2 regions of the Paenibacillus sp. 2KB_22 genome follow, and region 2 is predicted to be linked to the other one. Evidence: predicted binding sites of a transcription regulator. Region 2 holds the regulator's gene; the other holds the start of a gene.
The links. The regulator LexA, encoded in region 2, represses DNA repair genes until DNA is damaged. The targets are predictions, from matches to a motif close to CGAACATATGTTCG.

Region 1 (4,028 bases), 790 kb from region 2:
CAAATCCCGCAGCTGCCAGGAAGCTGTACTGGATGTTAAACAGAGTCCGGCGCGTGTGCTCAGGAGCGGCCAGATTGCGTTCACCAAGTACAACAAACATAGCCCAGCCCGTCAGCGACAGGACAAGCAACGGCAGGGAAGCACGTCCGATCTGCAGTCCCACCAGCTCCGTTGTCAGACAGGTCCCGATGTTGGTGCCGAGGATGATGCCGAGTGTGCGTCCATAGGTGATTAATCGGGCATTAGCCAGTCCAATAGTGAGTACGGTGACCGCCGTACTGCTCTGTAACAAGGCCGTTGCACCTGCACTGAAGGCCATGCCTTTCCATGGAGCAGAGGTGGCGCGATTGAGCCAACCTGCCAACAGGGGCCCTGCCATGCGCTGCAAAGCCGTTTCCATCAGCTTCATGCCACCAAAAAAGATAATAAGCCCATAGAGTAGGGGCAATATCACATCTCTAAACATAGAAACATCATTCCTTCCGTCCGGGTTCCTTAACTCATCCTATGAGTAAGAAAAGACAACCATGACAAGCCTAAAGGAATTCAGAGGGAAACCAACCTCCCACAATTCAAGTATTTCAATTGCCTCACCCCAATTCGAAAGATACGGTGATTCGTGCAACCGTAGCGAAGAAGACGAAATTGTTACCGAAGAAGCGAAGCGCTCGCCTAAAAGCTTTCTGAAGGAAAGCTACATCGGGAGCATATGCTGTGTCCGGATTTTCCCTTTAAATAAGGGAATCAAAAAAATCTGGAGACAACAGCGATCGGAAGATCGATTCGTAACCGAAACGCCACCAAGTTGCTGCACCCCAATTCGAAAGATACGGTGATTTGTGCAAACGCAGCGAAGAAGACGAAATTGTTACCGAAGAAGCGAAGCGCTCGCCTTTATCCCCGGATTTTCCCTTTAAAGAAAGGGAATCGAAAAATCTGGGGATAACAGCGATCAGAGGAACAATTCGTCGCCGTAGCGTCTCCTTTGCACTAAACCTATCTTTTCAACTAACTATGAAAGAAGTGGATCTACCTTGCCATCAGTTACACTCGAACGCAGTCGCAAAAAGCGGCTTGAACATGCACATCCATGGATATTTAACAATGAAATTGCCTCTGTTGACGGAAACCCGGAGCCGGGAGATCTGGTCAATGTATTGAATCATCAAGGTCGCTATCTGGCGACAGGATATTATAATCCCGCATCTCAGATCACAGTAAGGGTCGTAGCTTATCAACCCTTGGAGTTTGAACAGATGGATACGGCGTTCTTTGCAGCGCGTTTTCGCGATTGCTTGCGTCATCGGGAACGTTTTATCCAAGATGGAGAGGCGTACCGTCTCGTTTACGGCGAAGCTGATTTTCTGCCAGGATTGATCGTTGACCGATTCGGCAGCATTCTCGTTGTACAGTTGCTTACACTTGGTATGGATCGTTGCCGTGAAGCTATCGTTCAAGCACTCATTGAAGTGATGCAACCTGAAGGAATATATGAGCGCAGTGATGTCTCAATTCGTGAACTGGAAGGTTTGGAGCAGACCAAAGGTCCACTGTATGGAGAATGCCCGCGACATGTCACCGTTACAGAGAATGGACTACTCATTAAAGTGGACATTGTGGAAGGACAGAAGACAGGTTACTTCTTCGACCAACGTGAGAATCGTGCAGCGATCGAACCGCTTATGAAGGGATGGGGCTACAAGAGTGGAATCACACTCCAAACGACCGAGCAGGACGGCACAGAGCAGCTCTTGCCTGTGAATAAAAGCGGTAAGGTAGTTACATTCCCTTATTGGGATGGTGCCACCGTATTGGAGTGCTTCTCACATACGGGCAGCTTCACGTTGAATGCTTGCAAGTATGGAGCCAAGAAAGTGACTTGTCTCGATATTTCAGAGCACGCCATTGAGAGTGCACGAACAAATGTGGAGCTGAACGGTTTTACCGACCGTGTCGAATTCGTAGTTGCTGATGCATTCCAGTACTTGCGTGAACAAGTGAAAGGACTGGATGAACGTACTGCACGTGCGCGTGCTGGCGAACAAAAAGTAGATACTTCCAAAGCGCTTGCAGCTGGCGGTAAAACATTTGATGTCGTCATCCTCGATCCCCCGGCGTTTGCCAAGACGAAATCAGCAGTTAAAGGTGCATGCCGTGGATATAAGGATATCAACCTGCAAGGAATGAAACTGGTCAATGAGGGCGGGTACTTGGTAACCGCCAGCTGTTCGTATCACATGCGTCCAGACCTCTTCCTGGATACGATTGCTGATGCAGCGGAAGATGCTGGCAAAGTGCTTCGTCTGATCGACTGGAAGGCAGCCGGTAAGGACCACCCGCAAATTTTGGGCGTGGATGAAGGACATTACCTCAAATTTGCTATTTTCGAAGTGCGCAGTAAAAAGAATTAGAGGAGTCCCTTTTCACTTTTTTAATCTTTCGTGAGATAAAGTGAAGTTTAAATGAATGATACTTTCGGTTAAAAGTCCACAGTGTGAACAGCTGCGGGCTTTTTGCCGTGTTAACGGAGAGAATCTCCGGTTTTACCGGATAGTGGCAAACGTATGTTCCGAACCAAGTCAGATATGTTATACTGGGAATTAAAATCTTGTACGTGTGGTTTGGAGGATTAGACATGTCCGTTCGTTTTGTTATTGGCCGGGCAGGCAGCGGCAAAAGCTCGCTGATTACCCGGGAAATTACATCCTTGCTTCAAAAGGAGCCGCAAGGTAAACCTTTGATTTTACTCGTTCCCGAACAGAGTTCTTTTCGAACAGAGCAGGCATTGGTGTCTTCTGGAGCAATTAAAGGTACCATGCGTGCAGAAGTGCTCGGCTTTCGCCGTTTAGCCTATCGTGTAATGCAGGAAGCAGGCGGTTCTGCTCGTATTCCGATCGGAGCCGAAGGCAAAAAAATGCTACTTTATAAAGTCATCCAGCGCCGTAAGGAAGAATTGAAGCTCTTTGGTGCATCCGGCAGCCAGCTGGGTTTTATAGGGGAATTAAATGACTTATATAGTGAATTGAAACGTTATGAAGTTGATCCATCATTGCTGGAAGAAGGGCTGTCTGGAGGGTATACCTCATCCTCTTCACCAATTCTGGAGGACAAGTTGCATGACTTGAATCTGATATATCGTGACTATGAACAGGAATTGACTGACTTATATATTGATGATGAAGATACGTTGACCGAGCTGACAGAGCGTTTGTCGGAAAGTACGTTGCTGCAGGATGCTCAGATCTGGATTGATGGTTTTCAGGGATTCACGCCACAGGAGATGAGTGTGATCGGTCGCCTGATGTTGCAGTGCTCTTCCGTGACGATTGCACTGACATTGGATCGTCCTTATGATCACGGGGCTCTGCCTGGAGAATTGGAACTGTTCTATCCCACGGCGAGTGCTTACGCGCGTCTCAAAGGAATGGCTGAAGAACTGGGTGTACCGAGCGATACAACCGTGCTGGACTCAGAGATTCCACCGAGATACAAGGATCGTGCGGGACTTGCTCATCTGGAGTCTGGTTTCGACCGTCGAATTCGGTGGAAAGATGATGGCCTTGATTCTGGAATCCGACTGGTTGCAGCGGAGAACCGACGAGCTGAGATGGAGGGAGCACTTCGTGAGATGCGGCGCCTGGCGCAAAACGAAGGTGCGCGTTATCGGGATATGGCTGTACTTGTTCGTCAGCTGGATACCTACGCTGATATAGCTGAACCGTTATTCAGGGATTATGGCGTACCTGTCTTTCTGGACCGCAGAAGAAATGAGCTTCATCATCCATTATCCGAATTTATCCGTTCCGCACTGGATATTGTTCGGCGCAACTGGCGTTATGAGGATGTATTTCGCTGTGTCAAAACGGATCTGCTGCTTCCGCGTGATGGTTCCATCACTCGTGAAGATATGGACCAGCTTGAGAATTATGTACTGGCTTGTGGTATTCATGGGTATCGCTGGACTGACGGCAAACCGTGGAAGTATGTACCAAGCCTGTCGCTGGAAGACAATGGTCAGGAAGGCCGTA
Region 2 (4,028 bases):
GTGTCTTTGTATCGGCTTACATAACTGTAAACCAACATTTCCCCCTATAAATTGCACACTCAAAATAACAGGAAGAAACCTAAATATCATAATGATATCATTAGGTTTCGTTAGTGTTTGAGTTTGCCTTGGTGGCCTTTGTCATTCTCATCATCAACAATCTCAATGGTATCCAGTTGTTGTCTGAAATTACTACGAATATTACTCAAATAAATCTCTCTTAACTCAGCACGTTCAGCAAGTTCTTCCTCCGACAATCCAGTGGACTTTTGCTTACGAGCCAATTCGTTAATGCGTGCTACCAGACTATCTATATCCAAGCTTGTCCCCTCCAAAAATACAAAGTCATATTAACTTTGCCATGATAAAGGCAGCTTGTCAAGCTGACACGCGTTAACACTCATTGATGTGCTTTTATTCTGCAAATTGCGGTAGAGTTAGTACTTGCCCCACTTGGATGGAAGTCGCTTGAAGTTGATTCACTTTCTTAATTGCTTCTATATATATACGTGTATCCATATTCGTCGGTTTATGTTCCAAAGAAATACTCCATAATGTTTCTCCTTGTGAAACAGCTATCTTTCCTCCAGGCAGAACATCGTTCTCATTGCCAGCAAATACAGTTAAAACAGTGCTGCATCCAATAAATATAATCAATGAGGTAATGGCTATCTTTAACATCCATGAAGAAATCTTGAAACGCGCTAAAACCTTCTTGTAGTTCCCTATGTTAGACTTCACCAGTTCCGAATTCATCGGTTCATAAATACTTTGATAAGTTGAATATCTCATTAAATACCCGCCTCCAAACGTTTGTTCCTATCTGTTGAAATCAATATAACACGAACACTTGTTTTGTTCAATAGATTTTTAGAACAATTGTTCGCTTGTTTTTCGAAGGAGAAATATCTTAATTCAAGCTCTTTTGCAAAGCATTTGCAGTATTATGCTCTGACTTTTGGACAATTTCTGTTCTATAAGTTAAAAAACACTGATTTAATGCTATTTTATTTAGAACTTATGTTTGTACGAACGGAGGTTCTATGTTATAATTTTCCCAAACGTTACTAAAATGGGGTTGATACGGTATGTCGAAGATATCCAGCAGGCAGCAGGCTATTCTGGAGTTTATACGAAATGAAGTCCGGTTGAAGGGGTATCCTCCTTCCGTACGGGAAATTGGTGAAGCGGTTGGACTGGCTTCCAGCTCAACAGTACATGGACATTTGGATCGTTTGGAGAAAAAAGGTTTGATCCGACGCGACCCTACCAAGCCAAGAGCCATTGAGCTTCTGAGCCAGGAAGAATCTGAGCATTCTCATCAATTTGCTCATAGCGTTGCACGTATTCCTGTCGTTGGTAAGGTTACAGCTGGGGTTCCAATCACTGCAACCGAGAACATTGAAGACTACTTCCCTCTTCCTACACATTATGTAGGCGAACAGAAAGTATTTATGCTTTCAGTAGTGGGAGATAGTATGGTGGAAGCTGGAATCGTTAATGGAGATTACGTTATTGTCCGTCAACAGCAAACTGCTGATAACGGTGATATCGTCGTTGCAATGACTGAAGACGATGAAGCTACAGTGAAAACGTTCTATAAAGAGAAAGATCATATTCGCCTTCAACCGGAGAATGCGACCTTCGAACCTTTACGTTTGAAACACGTTAGTATTTTGGGTAAAGTCATTGGCCTTTTCCGAGATATTCATTAATATCTAACCTGAGTAACAAAACTAGATGCAATGCACTGAAATACAAAAAGAGGTTGCCCTGATGAACAGGACAACCTCTTTTTATTTTTATATTGTTTTATCGGCTAATTATTCACTGCGTTTCAAAACACTTTTGTGGTGTGAGAACACATCAAAGCTCTGTTGTCCGTGATATGAGCCCATACCGCTCTCTCCTACACCACCAAACGGAAGATAATGCGACGTCATATGAGAAAGTGTGTCATTAATACATCCCCCACCGAAGGATACTTGATTCAGCACCTGATCCTGCAGTTGCTCATCCTGTGTGAAGAGATATAGCGCCAATGGTTTTGGTCGGCGAACAATCTCATCCAGCATGGGGTTCAAGTCACTGTACGTAAATACAGGAAGAATCGGACCGAAGATCTCTTCTTGCATGACAGGTGATTCCCAGTTCACATCTCCAAGTACAGCCGGCTCAATCAGCAACTGCTCACGCACAGAACGTCCACCTAACAGCGTTTTGCCATCTGTGAGAAATTTCGACAACCGATCAAAGTTACGGGCGTTGACAATATGCGGGAAATCAGCGTTCTGTAACACATCATCCCCAAATTTATCTTTGATCTCTGCGCCAATCAGATTAATCAATTCATCATGAACTTGTTCATGCACAAGCAAGTAATCCGGCGCAACACATGTCTGCCCTGCATTCAGGAACTTACCACGTACAAGACGTTGTGCTGCCAGCTTCAAATCTGCATCACTATGGACAATAGCAGGGCTTTTACCACCCAACTCAAGAGTTACAGGAGCCAGATGCTCCGCAGCTGCCTTCATCACAATGCGACCAACACCAGTGCTACCAGTGAAGAAAATATAATCAAACTTCTCTTTCAACAATGCTGTGCTGGCTTCGACTTCCCCTTCCATAACGGCAATATACTCCTGAGGGAAGATCTCTTGAATCAGATCATACGTCAGACGAGATACGGCTGGTGTTAATTCAGAAGGCTTAATCACTGCACAGTTACCGGCTGCAATTGCTCCAATCAGTGGACCAAAGGCCAGTTGGAAAGGATAATTCCAAGGTGCAATAATAAGAGCCACTCCGTATGGTTCAGGATAAATGGTGCTCACCCCATCCGGCATAGCTGAATTGGTTGGGACTTGTTTTGGTGCAGCCCATTCCTGCAGATGTTCTAATGCAAAATCCAGTTCGCCCAGAACAATGCGAATCTCGGAACCATAAGCTTCCGCCTCAGATTTGTTCAGATCAGCACGAAGTGCATCTTGTATCCGTTGCTGATACTTCTGAATTCCTTTTCTAAGCTGTTGAAGTGCATTAATCCGATACTCGATATTTTTAGTTTGTCCTGTATAAAAAAATGTACGTTGTTCTGTCACTAGTTGTTTTGCTTGATCCATATTAACATCTCCAATTAATTATTTAAAATTAAATTGTTCAAAATTCAATTAAAGTATACCTCTTCTATATGAAACTATCAACATAATATTGAAACATTGATTTGAAAGTATCTGAAAATTGTTAGGCGTTTTAATAGAGTGAATGCTAGTATTCACTTCTATTCTGTGACTATCAGAATTTCTAAGGGAACTTGATTTAAATATTTTTGCTTCCAATTTTCAATAATAGTTTACTCCTCTATTAGAAGGAGAATTGACTTCAACTTCCTCTTAATTAGGTGACAAGATAGGTGACAATGATATTGCGTAATAACAAACATTAATAAGATAGGTCTTGCTATTACTGCATGCATGCTGTTTGATGCTACTGCCGCTTTCCGCATCTGCTGCTGCCATAGAGCCTATCTCAGTCCCTTATATGTCGCTGTATGGAGTTGTTATAGGTATTCTGCTAATGGAGCTAATGGTTGTGGGTGCCAATGTGTTTGTACTTCGATCACTACTAAGCACTATGTAAGCAAAAAAATTCAGCATACACACTATTCTTTCTTTTAGCCGGTATTTCATTAGGTTAATTGTTGCGTGCCTGCAGTCTCAACTTTCTCTCGGGTACTTAGGTGAAGTAACAGGTAGATTTTTATACGCTGGGTCTCTACTTTTGGTACATCTAAAATTGAGTCAACAGATTTAGATTTTTCTATCCGTTGACTCCTTCTGCTAGTAAGCTTCTTTCTTGAGCATGTGCCCCTGTTCATGCTTGTCAGTAACATTCTCTTTAAAATAAATTTCATTCAACACATTAACTTTAACATTAATATGTTGTGTCAGTTTGGGGAACCATGTGGTTTTCCAGCCTTTCACCTGTTTTTCTGACAAGTAAGGCCGATAAATCATGCCCACGCT

Region 1: addB (helicase-exonuclease AddAB subunit AddB) is a predicted target of LexA. The motif match lies at 2,558-2,571, and genes of this name have one in related genera.

The regions. Positions count from the first base shown of each region.
Region 1 is NZ_JBFRHG010000002.1:1,243,755-1,247,782, reverse strand. Features, by position in the region: gene AB4111_RS16555 (Na/Pi cotransporter family protein) at 1-466, opposite strand, end outside; gene AB4111_RS16550 (class I SAM-dependent rRNA methyltransferase) at 1,035-2,411, shown strand; gene addB (helicase-exonuclease AddAB subunit AddB) at 2,636-4,028, shown strand, end outside.
Region 2 is NZ_JBFRHG010000002.1:457,045-461,072, forward strand. Features, by position in the region: gene AB4111_RS12955 (DUF896 domain-containing protein) at 111-320, opposite strand; gene AB4111_RS12960 (LysM peptidoglycan-binding domain-containing protein) at 415-792, opposite strand; gene lexA (transcriptional repressor LexA) at 1,089-1,715, shown strand; gene AB4111_RS12970 (aldehyde dehydrogenase) at 1,824-3,125, opposite strand; gene AB4111_RS12975 (Ger(x)C family spore germination protein) at 3,843-4,028, opposite strand, start outside.